DNA from 4 places in the Halomonas profundus genome. Region 1 is predicted to be linked to each of the others. Evidence: predicted binding sites of a transcription regulator. Region 1 holds the regulator's gene; each other region holds the start of a gene.
The links. Region 1 encodes sigma-54, which starts transcription at its own class of promoters, with help from an activator protein. Its sites were predicted from a motif close to TGGCACNNNNNTTGCTNT; they were not measured.
Positions count from the first base shown of each region.

Region 2: a site for sigma-54 is predicted at 1,735-1,752, ahead of LMS44_RS05245 (NarK family nitrate/nitrite MFS transporter). Genes of this name have one in related genera too.
Region 3: a site for sigma-54 is predicted at 2,041-2,058, ahead of LMS44_RS22390 (P-II family nitrogen regulator). Genes of this name have one in related genera too.
Region 4: a site for sigma-54 is predicted at 1,834-1,851, ahead of LMS44_RS11150 (ammonium transporter). Genes of this name have one in related genera too.

Region 1 is NZ_CP086344.1:1,937,674-1,941,174, reverse strand. It holds gene lptB (LPS export ABC transporter ATP-binding protein) at 1-625, shown strand, start outside; gene LMS44_RS08600 (RNA polymerase factor sigma-54) at 755-2,170, shown strand; gene hpf (ribosome hibernation-promoting factor, HPF/YfiA family) at 2,268-2,576, shown strand; gene LMS44_RS08590 (PTS sugar transporter subunit IIA) at 2,581-3,051, shown strand; gene rapZ (RNase adapter RapZ) at 3,139-3,501, shown strand, end outside.
Region 2 is NZ_CP086344.1:1,160,843-1,164,343, reverse strand. It holds gene LMS44_RS05255 (CZB domain-containing protein) at 1-451, shown strand, start outside; gene LMS44_RS05250 (patatin-like phospholipase family protein) at 555-1,574, shown strand; gene LMS44_RS05245 (NarK family nitrate/nitrite MFS transporter) at 1,918-3,270, shown strand; gene LMS44_RS05240 (nitrate regulatory protein) at 3,396-3,501, shown strand, end outside.
Region 3 is NZ_CP086344.1:4,924,289-4,927,789, reverse strand. It holds gene LMS44_RS22400 (TonB-dependent receptor) at 1-1,298, opposite strand, end outside; gene LMS44_RS22395 (accessory factor UbiK family protein) at 1,442-1,789, opposite strand; gene LMS44_RS22390 (P-II family nitrogen regulator) at 2,134-2,472, shown strand; gene LMS44_RS22385 (ammonium transporter) at 2,518-3,501, shown strand, end outside.
Region 4 is NZ_CP086344.1:2,481,595-2,485,095, reverse strand. It holds gene LMS44_RS11160 (putative motility protein) at 74-283, opposite strand; gene LMS44_RS11155 (NAD(P)/FAD-dependent oxidoreductase) at 424-1,665, opposite strand; gene LMS44_RS11150 (ammonium transporter) at 1,979-3,501, shown strand, end outside.

The sequences.
Region 1 (3,501 bases):
TTTGGGCCCCAACGGCGCGGGCAAAACCACCTCATTTTATATGATTGTTGGGCTGGTCAAATCCGACGCTGGCAAGGTGGGTATCGACGATGTGGATTTAACGCGCGCCCCCATGCACGAGCGCGCAGCCGCGGGGATTGGCTATCTACCTCAAGAGGCGTCTATTTTCCGCAAACTCTCGGTTGCCGAGAATATTATGGCGATACTCGAGACCCGCAAAGAGCTTAACCGCAGCGATCGCGAACAGCGCCTGGAAGCGCTACTCGAAGACTTCCATATCACCCATATTCGCGACAACCTGGGCATGAGCCTTTCGGGCGGCGAGCGCAGGCGTGTAGAAATAGCCCGCTCGCTAGCCACAGAGCCCGCTTTTATTCTGCTCGATGAGCCTTTTGCGGGCGTTGACCCCATCTCGGTAGGTGAGATTAAAACCATCATTCGTGCACTGAAACAGCGCCATATCGGCGTGCTGATCACCGATCACAACGTGCGTGAAACACTAGACATTTGCGATATCGCCTATATCGTCGGCGATGGGCAAATCATCGCCAGTGGCTCGCCCGCCTCGATTCTCACCAACCAAAAAGTAAGGGATGTGTATTTGGGCGCCGATTTTCGCCTGTAATGTTTTTGCCTTAATCGCCCCTAAATAGCGCTTTAAAACAACTTTACGACCAATGGCATGCTTATTGCACTTGCGCCAAGCACTCACTCGCACTAGGGTGGAGCATTCTGATTAACGAGTGGTTCTCAGATGGTCATGAAAGCTTCTCTCCAACTGCGTATCGGCACACAGCTGACCATGACGCCCCAGTTGCAGCAGGCCATTGCGCTGCTGCAACTCTCTACGCTGGATCTTCGTCAAGAAATTCAGCAGGCCCTCGATGCCAATCCCATGCTGGAGCAGGAAGATGAATTTAGTGAACAGGCTGTCAGCGAGCCTAAGGAAGAAGAGTGGTCAGAGAGCATCCCTACTGAGCTCTCGGTAGATAGCGACTGGTCAGATACCTATCAAGATATGGGAAGCCAGGGGGGCAGCAGCAGCGAAGGCCCCGACTTTGAGCGCCAGGCAGCCGGGCAGAGCCTTCATGGCCACCTGCTGTGGCAACTCGCCATGACCGATTTTAGCGCTCGCGAGCAGCTTGTCGCGGAAAGTTTAATCGACGCGCTAGACGCCAACGGCTACCTGACCCAGCCGCTCAACGACATCCGTGAAGGGCTTCGTGCCCAGGGCATTGACGGGCTAAGCCAACGCGAAGTGGAAACCATTCTACTCAAGCTCCAGCAGTTTGAGCCGACCGGCATATTTGCCCGTGACTTGCGTGAATGCTTGATGCTGCAGCTCGCCGCTCTCCCCGATAATACGCCACTGCTGGTTCCCGCCCGCCGCTTGGTGCGGCAGTTTCTCGAAGCGCTTGGCAAAGACGATATGCGTCTGCTGAAACGCCGTCTAGGGCTCGACGACGAACAGCTGGCCGATGTCATCCTGCTTATTCGCAGCCTAGACCCACGCCCAGGCAGCGCCTACGGCGACACCGATGACAGCTATGTCACCCCCGATCTAGTCGTCCGCCACGATAATGAAGGCTGGCATTTAGAGCTCAACCCCGAGGCCCTGCCACGGCTGCGCATTCAGCCCGACTACGCCAGCTTGATTAAGCGTGCGGATAAAAGCGATGACAACCAGTTTCTCAAAGAGCACTTGCAGGAAGCGCGCTGGTTGATCAAGAGCCTCTCTAGCCGAAACGATACGCTGCTGCGTGTTGGTCGCGAAATCATTACCCGCCAGATTGGCTTTTTAGAGCACGGCGAAGAAGCCATGAAACCACTGATACTGGCCGACATTGCCGAAGCCGTGGAGATGCACGAGTCGACTATTTCACGGGTAACGACGCAAAAATATATCCATACACCCCGTGGTGTGTTTGAACTCAAATACTTTTTCTCAAGCCAGGTGAGCGGTCAAGATGGCGACAGCCACTCCAGCACCGCCATCCGTGCACGACTCAAGAAACTGATTCAAGAGGAGCCGCCCGGCAAGCCGCTTTCAGACAGCCGCTTAGTGACGCTATTAGGCGAAGGAGGGATTCAAGTGGCGCGTCGTACGGTGGCGAAATACCGTGAAGCCATGGGCATTCCCTCTTCCAGTGAACGGCGTCGTTTGCGCTAACTTCGTTAACGTTTCAGGGAAACTCTCGACAAGGGCTTTGCAACGCGGCAAAAAGGGTTACAATCGAAGTACAGTCCGATGGATAAGGAGCACGTCAATGCAAGTAAATATCACTGGTCATCACGTAGAACTGACTGACGCCTTGCGTGACTATGTCAACGAGAAGCTTGAGCGTGTAGAGCGCCATTACGACAATATAACTACGGTGCAAGTCACCTTATCAGTGGAGAAAGAGCGCCAGCAGGCCGCCTGTACGCTGCACGCCGCAGGTGCTGACTTACATGCGGAAGCCCTAGACAGTGATATGTACGCCGCTATCGACGCACTAGCGGACAAAATCGACCGTCAACTCGTTAAACACAAGGAAAAAGCACAAGCTCGCGCCCAAGGCGCCGGTGTGCGTTAATTCAATGACGTTGGAAACCATACTCCCCCCGGAACGCGTTCTGTTCGACGTCCCCGGGGGCAGCAAAAAAAGGGTGCTGGAGTTTTACAGCACCTTTATCGCCCAAAATATCCCCAGCCTGGACAGCCAAGAAGTGTTTAGCCGTTTAATCGGCCGCGAGCGCTTAGGTAGTACGGGTATTGGTAACGGCGTGGCTATTCCTCATGCGCGTAGCCCCCACTGCAACGCCCCTATCGCTGGATTTTTGAAACTGGCTGAAGCGATCGATTTTGACGCTATCGACGGCGACCCGGTAGATCTGGTGTTTGTCCTGTTGGTACCCGAAGAGGCAGATGACACGCATCTCTCACTACTGGGTCAGGTAGCGACCATCATGAATGATGCGGACACGCGCCAGCAACTGCGTAAAGCAGCCAGCCAGCGCGAACTGCTTGAGCTGATTACCGCCAAAATTCGCGAGCAATCAGCGGCCTAAGGGTCTGAAACCCTGTTCAGGGCAGATCACAGCAGGTTATCCGCTCACCACCCTCAACGCAGCTTGATCAAAGCAAAGAGAGACTCTATGCAACTGGTGATCATTAGCGGCCGCTCCGGGTCAGGTAAATCTATCGCCTTGCAAGCGCTGGAAGATCTTGGCTACTACGCGATTGATAACCTCCCAGCTATGTTGCTGGGGTCGTTGGTGGATGAACTGCGTGACCAGGGCGACCGAGCACATTTAGCGGTGAGTATTGATGCCCGCAATTTGCCGGGAGCTCTGGAGCGCCTGCCCTCTTTATTAGACGAGTTGCGCCAGCGTAAAATCGTCTTTCAAGTTATTTACCTGACCACCGATGCGCGCATACTGCTTGAGCGTTACTCAGCAACGCGTCGCCGTCATCCGCTGACCCGCGATAGCGAAATGACGCTGGAAGAGGCGATCAAT
Region 2 (3,501 bases), 780 kb from region 1:
ACATCAGCTTGCTGACCAAGCTCAGCATATGCACAAGGTGATTCATCACAATGCCACCGCTGCGTTTTTACACTCCGCGAAGCTTGATCATGCGGTGTGGAAGTGTCGGCTTTATAAGCAGCTCCTCTCTGCCAACACAGACACTCCCCTAGAAGACCATCACCAATGCCGTTTAGGGCGCTGGCATCAACATGGAGAAGGTCACCAACGTTACGCCCGCACTGAGGCCTATCGAGCGCTGGCGGCACCCCATCGCCGTATGCATGACAGTGGCGAGGAAGCACTTAAGTTTGCCCGCCTGGGCGACCGCAATGGTCAACTGGCCGCCTTGGGAGTCATGGAAGAAGCCAGCCAGCAGCTCGCCCTGCAGTTGGACAACCTCATGGAGCACGCCATGTATGAGGCGCCCTATTCAACCAATCATCACTCACCGCTTGCGGGCGCACCTTAAATAGCCGTTGTACGCTAAATAGCCTTTCGTCTTATCTAGCCGCCTATGCCATGCTGGTTGCAATAAAACCACTTTCCTCACCAGCAGCAATGGGAAAAAGCATATGGCACAGGTCAAAAAGCTAGATCTCGCGTTACAAGGCGGTGGCGCCCACGGGGCTTATACCTGGGGTGTCATTGATCGCCTACTGGCAGATGACCGCATTGAGATTGAGGGCATCAGCGGCACCAGCGCCGGAGCAATGAATGGCGTGGTAATGGCCGATGCGCTCACAAGAGGCGATAAAGAGACCGCTCGGCAAGCACTGCACGACTTTTGGCAAGCGGTGAGTCGCGCGGGTATGGCCAGCCCCATCCGCCGCTCTCCCTTGGACATATTGACCGGCAACTGGAGCCTGGATCACTCGCCCGGTTTTATTGCGATGGACCTATTAAGCCGTGTGGCCTCCCCCTACCAACTCAACCCACTCAATATAAATCCGCTGCGCGATATCGTGGCCGAACATATTGATTTCGAGCGGGTTAGGCAATGCCAACAGCTTAAGCTGTTTGTCGCGGCCACTAACGTACGCACGGGTAAACAGCGGGTGTTCCGCCGTGAAGAGATGAGCGTTGACGCGGTGATGGCCTCCGCTTGCTTGCCCTTTATATTCCAAGCAGTGGAGATCGACGGCGAAGCGTATTGGGATGGTGGCTACATGGGTAACCCCGCCCTGTTTCCTCTCATGGAGGAGTGCAGCGCACGGGATATTCTGCTGATACAAATCAACCCAATCAGCCGTAACGAAGTCCCCACCTCGGCATCGGCCATTATGAATCGCCTCAACGAGATCACCTTTAACTCAGCACTGATTAAAGAGATCCGTATGATTGCGCTGCTTAAGCATACCCTCGATGAGCAAGGCATTGAAAACTGCTACCAGCAGGCGTTGTTCCACCGCATTAGCGGCGAGCAGGCACTTGAGGGCCTCTCTGTCTCCAGCAAATCCAATTCTGAGTGGCCTTTTCTATGCCATCTTTTCGAGCAGGGACAAGCTGCCGCTGAACGTTGGTTAAGCGAACACTTTGAAGCGATTGGTAGCCACTCCACACTGGATATTGATGCCGTCTATTTACATGAATAATGGCTGCACGTTCAGTCCGCCCATTGCACCCTTCTAGCACCAAGATGCCGCAAAATCGGCGTTGCATGCCCAATCATGCAGCATAGACTTGATCACTCATCTCTAACACGCACAACAAAAAATAAATTAAGATATTGATTTTTAGCAATAAATATTCAGCTGGCAAACTACCTGCATAACTCCTACCAGTGGTGGTAGGCGTGGACCAGGCCCAACTGGGTACGAGTGCGTCGAGCCTGACCTTCAACGATGAAGGCATGTTCTCGTCAATTGTTTGCGTAACGCGCTAACTTGTTTGCGTTGCGTAGCGACTAACTCGTTTTATGCCCCGTGAGGCCATCCCATGGACATACGCAACAAAGCCAACCGTATTCGGCTGCTTAACTTCTCGACTCCTCAGATGCGCGCTTTCCACTTTTCATGGTTCGCGTTTCATATCTGTTTCTTCGGCTGGTTCGGCATCGCCCCTCTTATGGCGATTGTTCGAGAAGACCTTTCACTGACTCAAACACAAATCGGCAATACGATTATCGCTTCGGTAGCGATTACGGTCATTGTGCGCCTTGCGATTGGCGTACTGTGTGACCGCATCGGTCCGCGTAAAACCTATACCGGGCTACTGATATTAGGCGCTATTCCGGTGATGGGCATTGGCTTGGCCGATAGCTTTGAAACCTTTCTATTGGCGCGCTTAGCCATTGGGGCCATTGGCGCCTCCTTCGTGATTACCCAGTACCACACCTCGATGATGTTCGCCCCCAATGTGGTCGGTACCGCCAACGCTACTAGCGCAGGTTGGGGAAACCTGGGGGGTGGCACCACGCAGATACTGATGCCACTAATCTTCTCGGGCATGCTGATGCTGGGCGTTAACGAAGCCTTTGGCTGGCGTTTAGCGATGATGGTGCCTGGTGTAGTGATGTTCTTTACCGGCATTGGCTACTGGTTCTTTACCCAGGATGCCCCCAACGGCAACTTCAGTGACCTGCGCGCACGCGGCGAATTGCCTGAAGCTTCAGGAGAAAATGGTGCCGCGCAAAGCTTTCTAGCCGCCGCCAAGGATATTCGTGTTTGGGCGCTGTTCGTTGTCTATGGCCTCTGCTTTGGCGTGGAACTGACGATCAACAATATTGCCGCCATCTACTTCTTTGATAAGTTTGATCTTACCCTGGCCACCGCGGGTCTGATTGCCGGTCTGTTTGGTTTAATGAATATTTTTGCGCGTACTTTAGGCGGCGTCTTCTCGGATCTTTTCGCTAAGCAAGGGGGCTTGAAAGGACGCGTTCGCTGGCTGTTTATTGCCTTGGTTTGCGAAGGTATTGCGTTGGTAGCGTTTTCGCAGATGCACGTATTAAGTCTAGCGATAGGTATAATGCTGGTGTTCAGCCTGTTTGTGCAGATGGCGGAAGGCGCTACTTTTGGCGTGGTGCCGTTTATCAACAAAAAGGCGCTGGGTGCCGTGGCGGGCATAGTCGGCGCTGGCGGTAATGTGGGCGCGGTAGGCGCTGCCTTTCTGTTCCGCAGCGAAAGCCTGACCTATCAGCAAGGTCTGTTCTATTTAGGCCTCACTGTACTGATCCTGGCTTCATGTGTGTTGGTGGTACGCTTTAGCGATGCTACCGAAGCAGAAGAGGCCAAAGCGTATAGCGACGCAGTAGGTGATGATGTAGGCGCGGGCGCTCTGTCGTTACGCTAAGCGCTTTCCAGTACACTCATACTTCCATAACGTTCCTGTTCACTCCCATACGCTTCGGCATGGTATGGGAGAATAACGGTATGGGAGTGTTCACATTTAGGCGGCGAGTCACCAAGGAAATTTCTATGTCTTCAGCGCAGCAACTGCTCTTAACCGCCATCCGTTGCGATATCGACAACCTTACCCACCTTGCCACCACCGCCGATATTGTCGGCGACATCAGCCGCTTTA
Region 3 (3,501 bases), 2.3 Mb from region 1:
CCGTCCACTTGATAACCGGGGTAGCGGGGTTCAACCCCTGATGCCTGTTGCACCAGGCCGCCGGAGGCGTCCGAGATGTTGGTATCGAACAGCATCTGGCTGGCATCGAAAGTTTCACGATCCAGATCGAGGCCGTAGGTTAGCGAAACGTCATCACCCAGGCGCGATTCAAACAGCGCTTTGATGCCGCTTAAATCGGTGTTTTGTTGCGAGGCGCGAAATTGCAGGCCGTCGGAAATTGGGTAGGGAAATGCCTGGAAGCTGGACTCCTCCTCCCGGTGGAACGCCTGCAGGTAGAAGTTTTGCCCCCACAGGTTGGCGTGGTGATAGTTGACGTTGACGAGCTTACGGTCGGTTTCCGGATCGCGCTGTGAACGGTAGCCATCGCGAATTTCGGCATCGTTCAAGTTGGGCGTGGCAGCGTCGAGGTTGGGAAAGTAAACACCCCGGTCACCTTCATAGCCTGAACGGTACAGCTGGGCACCCAGTTCCAGACTCTGTTCATCGGTCAAGCGGAAAGAGAGGTTGCCCAATACATCAATGCTGCGATTATCCTGTAGGTCGGTCTGGGCGATATCGGGAAAGATTTCCTGGCCGCTGCCGTCATAGTGGCGGCCGTTGTCGCCAATGGCGGTACCCAGATAGCCTTGAACCCGCTCGTTACCACCGCTGATGGATTGTGCGAGGCGTCGATCTATGTCATCGCTGTTGTTGAAGCCGGTGGTGATGCCTGCTTCAGTACGCCAGTTCAGGCCTTCTTCACCTTTGCGGGTAATGATATTGATCAAGCCCCCCGTAGCACCGCCGCCATACAGGCTGCTGGCGCCGGAAAGCACTTCCACGCGCTCAATATTGAAGGGATCGATGGCATCGAACTGTCGGGAAAGCCCACGGGAACTGTTCAGCGATACGCCGTCAATGAGTACCTGCACGCCCCGGCCTCGCATGTTTTGCCCATAATTGGTGCGCCCTTGAGGCGCCAGATCCAACCCCGGTACCAGATGCCCCAATGCTGTCTTTAGGTCTGCACCATTGCGGGTCTGCTGTTGCAGCATCTCTTTGTCAATTACCCATACAGCACCGGGAATTTGACTGATCTGACTAGGAGTGCGCGATCCAACGACCACCATGGTCTCGTCGGCGCTAGACGCAGTATTTTGGGCGAAAACGCCATTGGAGAAGCTCAGTAACAGGCCGGTGCCAACAAGCCCAGATATTGAAACAGACGACGGCGAAAAAAAAGGCTTTGCAAAAGGCAGCTTTGCAACAGATAGGTTTGATAGTGACAGGGCGTGCATAGTGAACAATCCGCAGACGGTAAGAAAATCAAAGGCGGAGAGTATCACCACGAAAAACAAAGTCAACGATAGTGATTCGTATTTATTTTGCGGTGCACGCAGCAATAGGCCATTTCCCTATTGCTGCTAATGAAGCTTGAACGTTAAGCGGGTTTATTCTTCTCGTCTTTTGCATCTGATTCCGGCGCATGCTGCTCTGGAGCCGGTGGGGCTTCAGCTTCGAGTGGCGTGGATGTCGTTGGCGCGGAGGCATCAACGGCTGCTTCAAGGTTAGCGACTTGGCGCTCTAACGCCTCTACCCGCGAACGGGTGCGCTGCAGTACATCCATTAAAATGTCGAAATCTTCCCGTGAGACAAGCTCCAGGCGGTCGAAGGCGCCACGCACGACTTGCTGCACTCCCTTTTGAATATCTTCTGGCGCTTGGGAGGCGTTTTGTAAACGGTCACCAATCTGCTGGGCCAAGCGGCTAATACGGTCTTGAGGCGCCATCGTTCTCTCCTAGATAAACCTGCTTTAAATATTGCTTACCGGTAAGGATACGCAACAGTTGGCGAATTCGCATGTATCGCGTGTTTTTACTGCTTAACCCAGGGTGTGCATCGAAATAGAGCAGGCTACTTTTGCTTACGCTCTTTTTTGGTGCAATAGCGGTGGTGTGAGAATGGATTTGCTCAGATTTAGCTCTGAGCTGCACTTTTGATGACGGCCAATTGGCTGACTTATAAGCAAAAAAAGTCAGCTGGCACAGTATGCGCATTATCGGTTCAGGTGCTTATTCTGGCGGCTGTGCCGCTACCAATCTAGCAGGACTTATCCAGCAGGGGAGATCCGGGATGAAACTCATCACCGCTATCATCAAGCCATTTAAGCTCGACGACGTTCGTGAGGCATTGGCCGACAACGGCGTTCAGGGCATTACGGTCACTGAAGTTAAAGGTTTTGGCCGTCAGAAAGGGCATACCGAGTTGTATCGTGGCGCGGAGTACGTCGTCGACTTTCTACCCAAGGTAAAAGTGGAAGTGGCCGTAGACGACGCCCGTTTGGAGAGCGTATTGGATGCAATCTGTAGTGCGGCTAACAGCGGCAAGATCGGTGACGGCAAGGTGTTTGTGACACCGCTTGAAGACGTTATTCGGATTCGGACAGGCGAGCGCGGTGCAGACGCCGTTTAACGCTGCTTTTTCGGATCATTTCTATAGTTCAACGGGGAACTTACAATGAATGAGTTGACTGATCTGAGCTACGCGCTCGATACGTTCTATTTTCTAATTTGCGGTGTGCTCGTCATGTGGATGGCGGCAGGCTTCTCCATGTTAGAGGCGGGCTTAGTACGCTCCAAAAACACCGCTGAGATACTGACCAAGAATATCGCGCTGTTTGCCATTGCCTGCACCATGTATCTGCTGGTGGGCTACTACATCATGTACTCCAGCAGCGCTGGCGGCTTCCTGCCCAATCTGGGCTTCTTGATTGGCGCTGAAAACAGTGTGGATGCGGTTACCGCAGGCGGCGATGACGCGCCCTACTACTCCATGCGTTCTGACTTCTTCTTCCAAGTCGTGTTCGTGGCAACCGCCATGTCAATTGTGTCGGGTGCCGTCGCTGAGCGTATGAAACTGTGGGCATTCCTGGCCTTTGCTGTGGTAATGACCGCGTTTATCTATCCGGTGTCTGGCTACTGGACTTGGGGTGGCGGCTGGTTGTCTGAAGTGGGCTACTCTGACTATGCGGGTTCCGGCATTGTGCACCTTGCCGGTGCGGCGGCTGCGTTAGCGGGTGTGATCGTGCTAGGCCCACGTAAAGGTAAATACGGTAAAGACGGTTCTATCCACGCTATTCCCGGTGCCAACATGCCGCTGGCAACGCTGGGTACCTTCATTCTGTGGATGGGCTGGTTCGGTTTCAATGGCGGTTCCGAGCTTAAACTTGCGGCTGTCGATTCTGCTAACAACGTGGCTCAGGTGTTTGTAAACACTAATGCAGCAGCGGCAGGTGGTGTGATTGCGGCACTGATCCTGGCCAAACTGTGGTTCCGCAAAGCTGACCTGACCATGGCATTGAACGGTGCCCTGGCTGGCCTGGTGGCCATCACCGCCGATCCGCTCTCTCCGACCGCACTGAGCGCTACCATTATCGGCGCGATTGGCGGCATCATCGTGGTCGCAGCCATCGTCACCCTCGATAAAGTGAAGCTGGATGAT
Region 4 (3,501 bases), 540 kb from region 1:
ACGCTGAACAAGTCAGCGTTTTAATCTTACAAAGTGGCACAAGGCCGATGTTAACCACCACCAAAGCCGGGGGCTAGGCGAAGGTATTTACCTGCGTACCTAGGGTGCCCTCTTTAGCTAGATCTGGCTGCGCGCCAGTATCGGCAGAGGCCATTATTTCAGTTACTTGATCAGCTTGCGTATCCAAAGCTTCTTTGAAAACCTGCATTTGAGCCTGTTCGGCGGTTTGCGCCTGATTCATATACAGCGATGCACTGACTGAACTGCTGATGCCTACATCCATATATCCACCTCATGGTGTGCAAATGTACTTATAAACTAGCAAAGCATTAGATCACGCGCAAAGATACCGTCTCTATTACTGGTGCTAGCGTCTATTACTATCGGCCTAACTCGCCTGATCATTAATAAATAAAGCGCTAGTTAGAACCTATCAGCACGAAATGGTGCCATATCGATGGCCGTGGGCTGCCCCTCCATCATATCCGCCATTAGATGACCGGTGGCGGGCCCCAGAGTGAACCCCTGATGGCCATGGCCAAAGGCAAGCCACAACCCTGGATGCCTTGGCGCAGGCCCAATCACTGGCTTCATATCGGGCAAACAGGGGCGCGCGCCTTTCCAAGGGGCGTCATCGCGTCGCTCGCCCAAGGGGAACACGCTGCGTGCCACTTTCTCGGCGGCGCCCAGTTGATTGACATCAGCAGGCGCATCCAAGCGATCAAGCTCAGCGCCGGTAGTCAAGCGAACCCCTGCGTTCATCGGCGCCAGCAGGTAGCCCACCTCGGCATCCATAACCCAGAAATTTAGCTTGGCTGGCGCTTGAGGCGCGTAATGCATGTGGTAGCCACGTTTTACAAAGGTAGGAAAGTGGTAGCCCAATTCTTTTAGCCAGCTTCCCGCCCAGGGCCCTAGCGCCACGACGACGTCATCTACTTCTAACGCTTCAGCAGCGGTATTGACCTGCCAGCGATCACCCATTTGCTGAACCGACTTGATATCCGACTGCAAAATACGCCCGCCATCATTACTAAACGCTTGGGCGTAAGCCGCGACCAACCCACCTGGATCAGCAACCGTCCAGGGATCAAGCCAGTGAATTGCGCCGATAATGGTGTCACTCAAAGAGGGCTCTTTCTGCGCAAGAGCCGCCTTATCCAGTTGCTCAAACTGCACGCCATAAAGGCGCCGTGCTTCTTCGGCCTCGGTTATCCGCGCAGCAAGTTTTTCAGGCGTGCGATATAGCTCAAGCCATCCCTGCCTGCGCACCAAGTGCTCAGCGCCTGCGGCTTCAATCATCGGGCCGTGGGTTTTTAGCGAAAGCTGAATCAGTGAGGCGTATTCCGGCACGATTTTCTGGTAAGTCTTCGGCGCTGAGTTCATCCAGTAGCGCAATAGCGGGGAGGCGGCGTTGACCATACCCGCGGGGCGGTAACGAATATCTACCCGACGGTTAGGTAAAACGCTGAGGAGCGTTTTAACGTCGCGGGGAAAAGGGTAAGGCCTTACCGCTTCCCGCTGAATGATACCCGCATTGCCAAACGAGGTTTCGCGGCCAGGCTGAAGGCGATCTACCAGGGTCACCTCATGCCCACGCTGGCGCAGATGCCAGGCAATGCTGACACCGACCATGCCTGCTCCCAAAACTACCGTTTGACGCGCCATCTTGATGCACTCCCTTTTCAGCGTTTATGAACCACAATTGAAGATCTATAACTAATTGAAAAATATCACCAATCAATGCGCATTAACACAGTAGAAAACGCTATTTTATTTCTAAAAATCAGTAATTAATGCTGCCATTAGCGTTAAAAAGGATGACTTCACTATTAGCGGCATAACAATTGCTTAGTTTCTATTAGGAAACCTGAATAGCAGTCAGTTAGCACCGGTGCAACGGTTCCCCCTCCTTCCGCTTAAAACAAACAAAGCACCAAAAAGAAGCGCACTTGCACCAAAAGATACTAAGGAAAACACCATGCCTACCACGCTAAATTTGGACAGCTCGTTGCTCGATATGCTCTGGGTGCTCTGGGCCGCTGCTCTGGTATTTGTGATGCAAGCTGGCTTTCTCTGCCTGGAAGCGGGCACTACGCGCACCAAGAATGCTATCAACGTCGCTATGAAAAACGTAGCGGACTTTGCCATTGCCGTCAGTATTTTTTGGTTAGTCGGTTTTGGTCTCATGTTTGGCGACTCTCACCACGGCTTAATCGGCACAACGCTGTTTGGTTGGCAATTAGAAGCCTCCAGCCACTGGGTGATTACCGTTTTTATTTTCCAAGCAATGTTCTGCGCCACCGCCGCTACCATTGTGTCGGGCGCAGTGGCAGAACGTATGCCCTTTTTAGCCTATACCTGGACGGCCCTCTGGATAGCCTTGGTTATCTATCCGGTTTTTGGGCATTGGGCATGGAGCGGGCTTTTGGATGGCGCGGAAGGCTGGTTAGGGGCGCTAGGGTTTGTCGACTTTGCGGGCTCCACGGTCGTACATAGCGTAGGCGGTTGGGTCGCCCTGGCAGCGGTACTGTGTATTGGGCCACGCAGCGGACGCTTCAGCCACGGTAAACCACCTACTGCCTTCCCTTCAGGCAACTTACCCCTCGCCATGTTAGGCGCACTGTTTATGATCTTAGGCTGGTTTGGCTTTAACGGCGGTAGCACCCTGGCCGTTACCGAGCAAATACCCAGCATAATAGCCAATACTGTTTTGGGCGCCGTCGGCGGCATCCTTTCGGGCATGCTGATGGGGCTACGCACTCGGCGCTACGCCGACGTTATGTATGCGATTAATGGCGCCATTGCGGGCTTGGTCGCCGTCACCGCCAGCGCTCATGTGATCTCCTTATCGGCGGCATTTGGGCTGGGTGCGGTTAGTGGCGTACTGATGGTACTGACCAGCGAATGGCTGATAAGCAAACATATTGATGATGCAGTCAGCGCCATACCCTCGCACCTCGTCGCGGGCGTATGGGGTACGCTAGCACTGCCCTGGGTCGCTGACTTAACACTGATGGATAGTGGCTTGTCGCGATCCGCTCAGTTTGGCGTTCAGTTGATCGGTGTTGTGGTGTGCGGCGTTTGGAGCTTTGGCAGCGCCTGGCTACTGTTCCGCATTACCCGGCGCTTCCTGCCCATACGCGTCTCACCTGAAGCAGAAAAGATGGGCCTCAATCTCGCCGAGCATGGCGCCAAAAATGAGTTGAACCAACTGCTTGAGCATATGCGCCAGCATGAACAGCAGGGTGATATGCGCCAGCGAATTGACGCCGACCCGTTTACCGAAGTGGGCGAAATAGCGGCGAGCTATAATCGCGTAACTGCTGCCCTTGAAAGCGCCGTTGGACATACCCGCGTGATGCTTCGCAATCTCCGCGATGGCGTGATTACCTGGCAGGCAGACGGCACCCTGACCAGCCTTAACCCTGGAGCGGAGCAACTCTTCGAGGTCGACGCCAAACAGATTATTGGCCAACCTGTCTCGCAGCTATTGCCAACCCG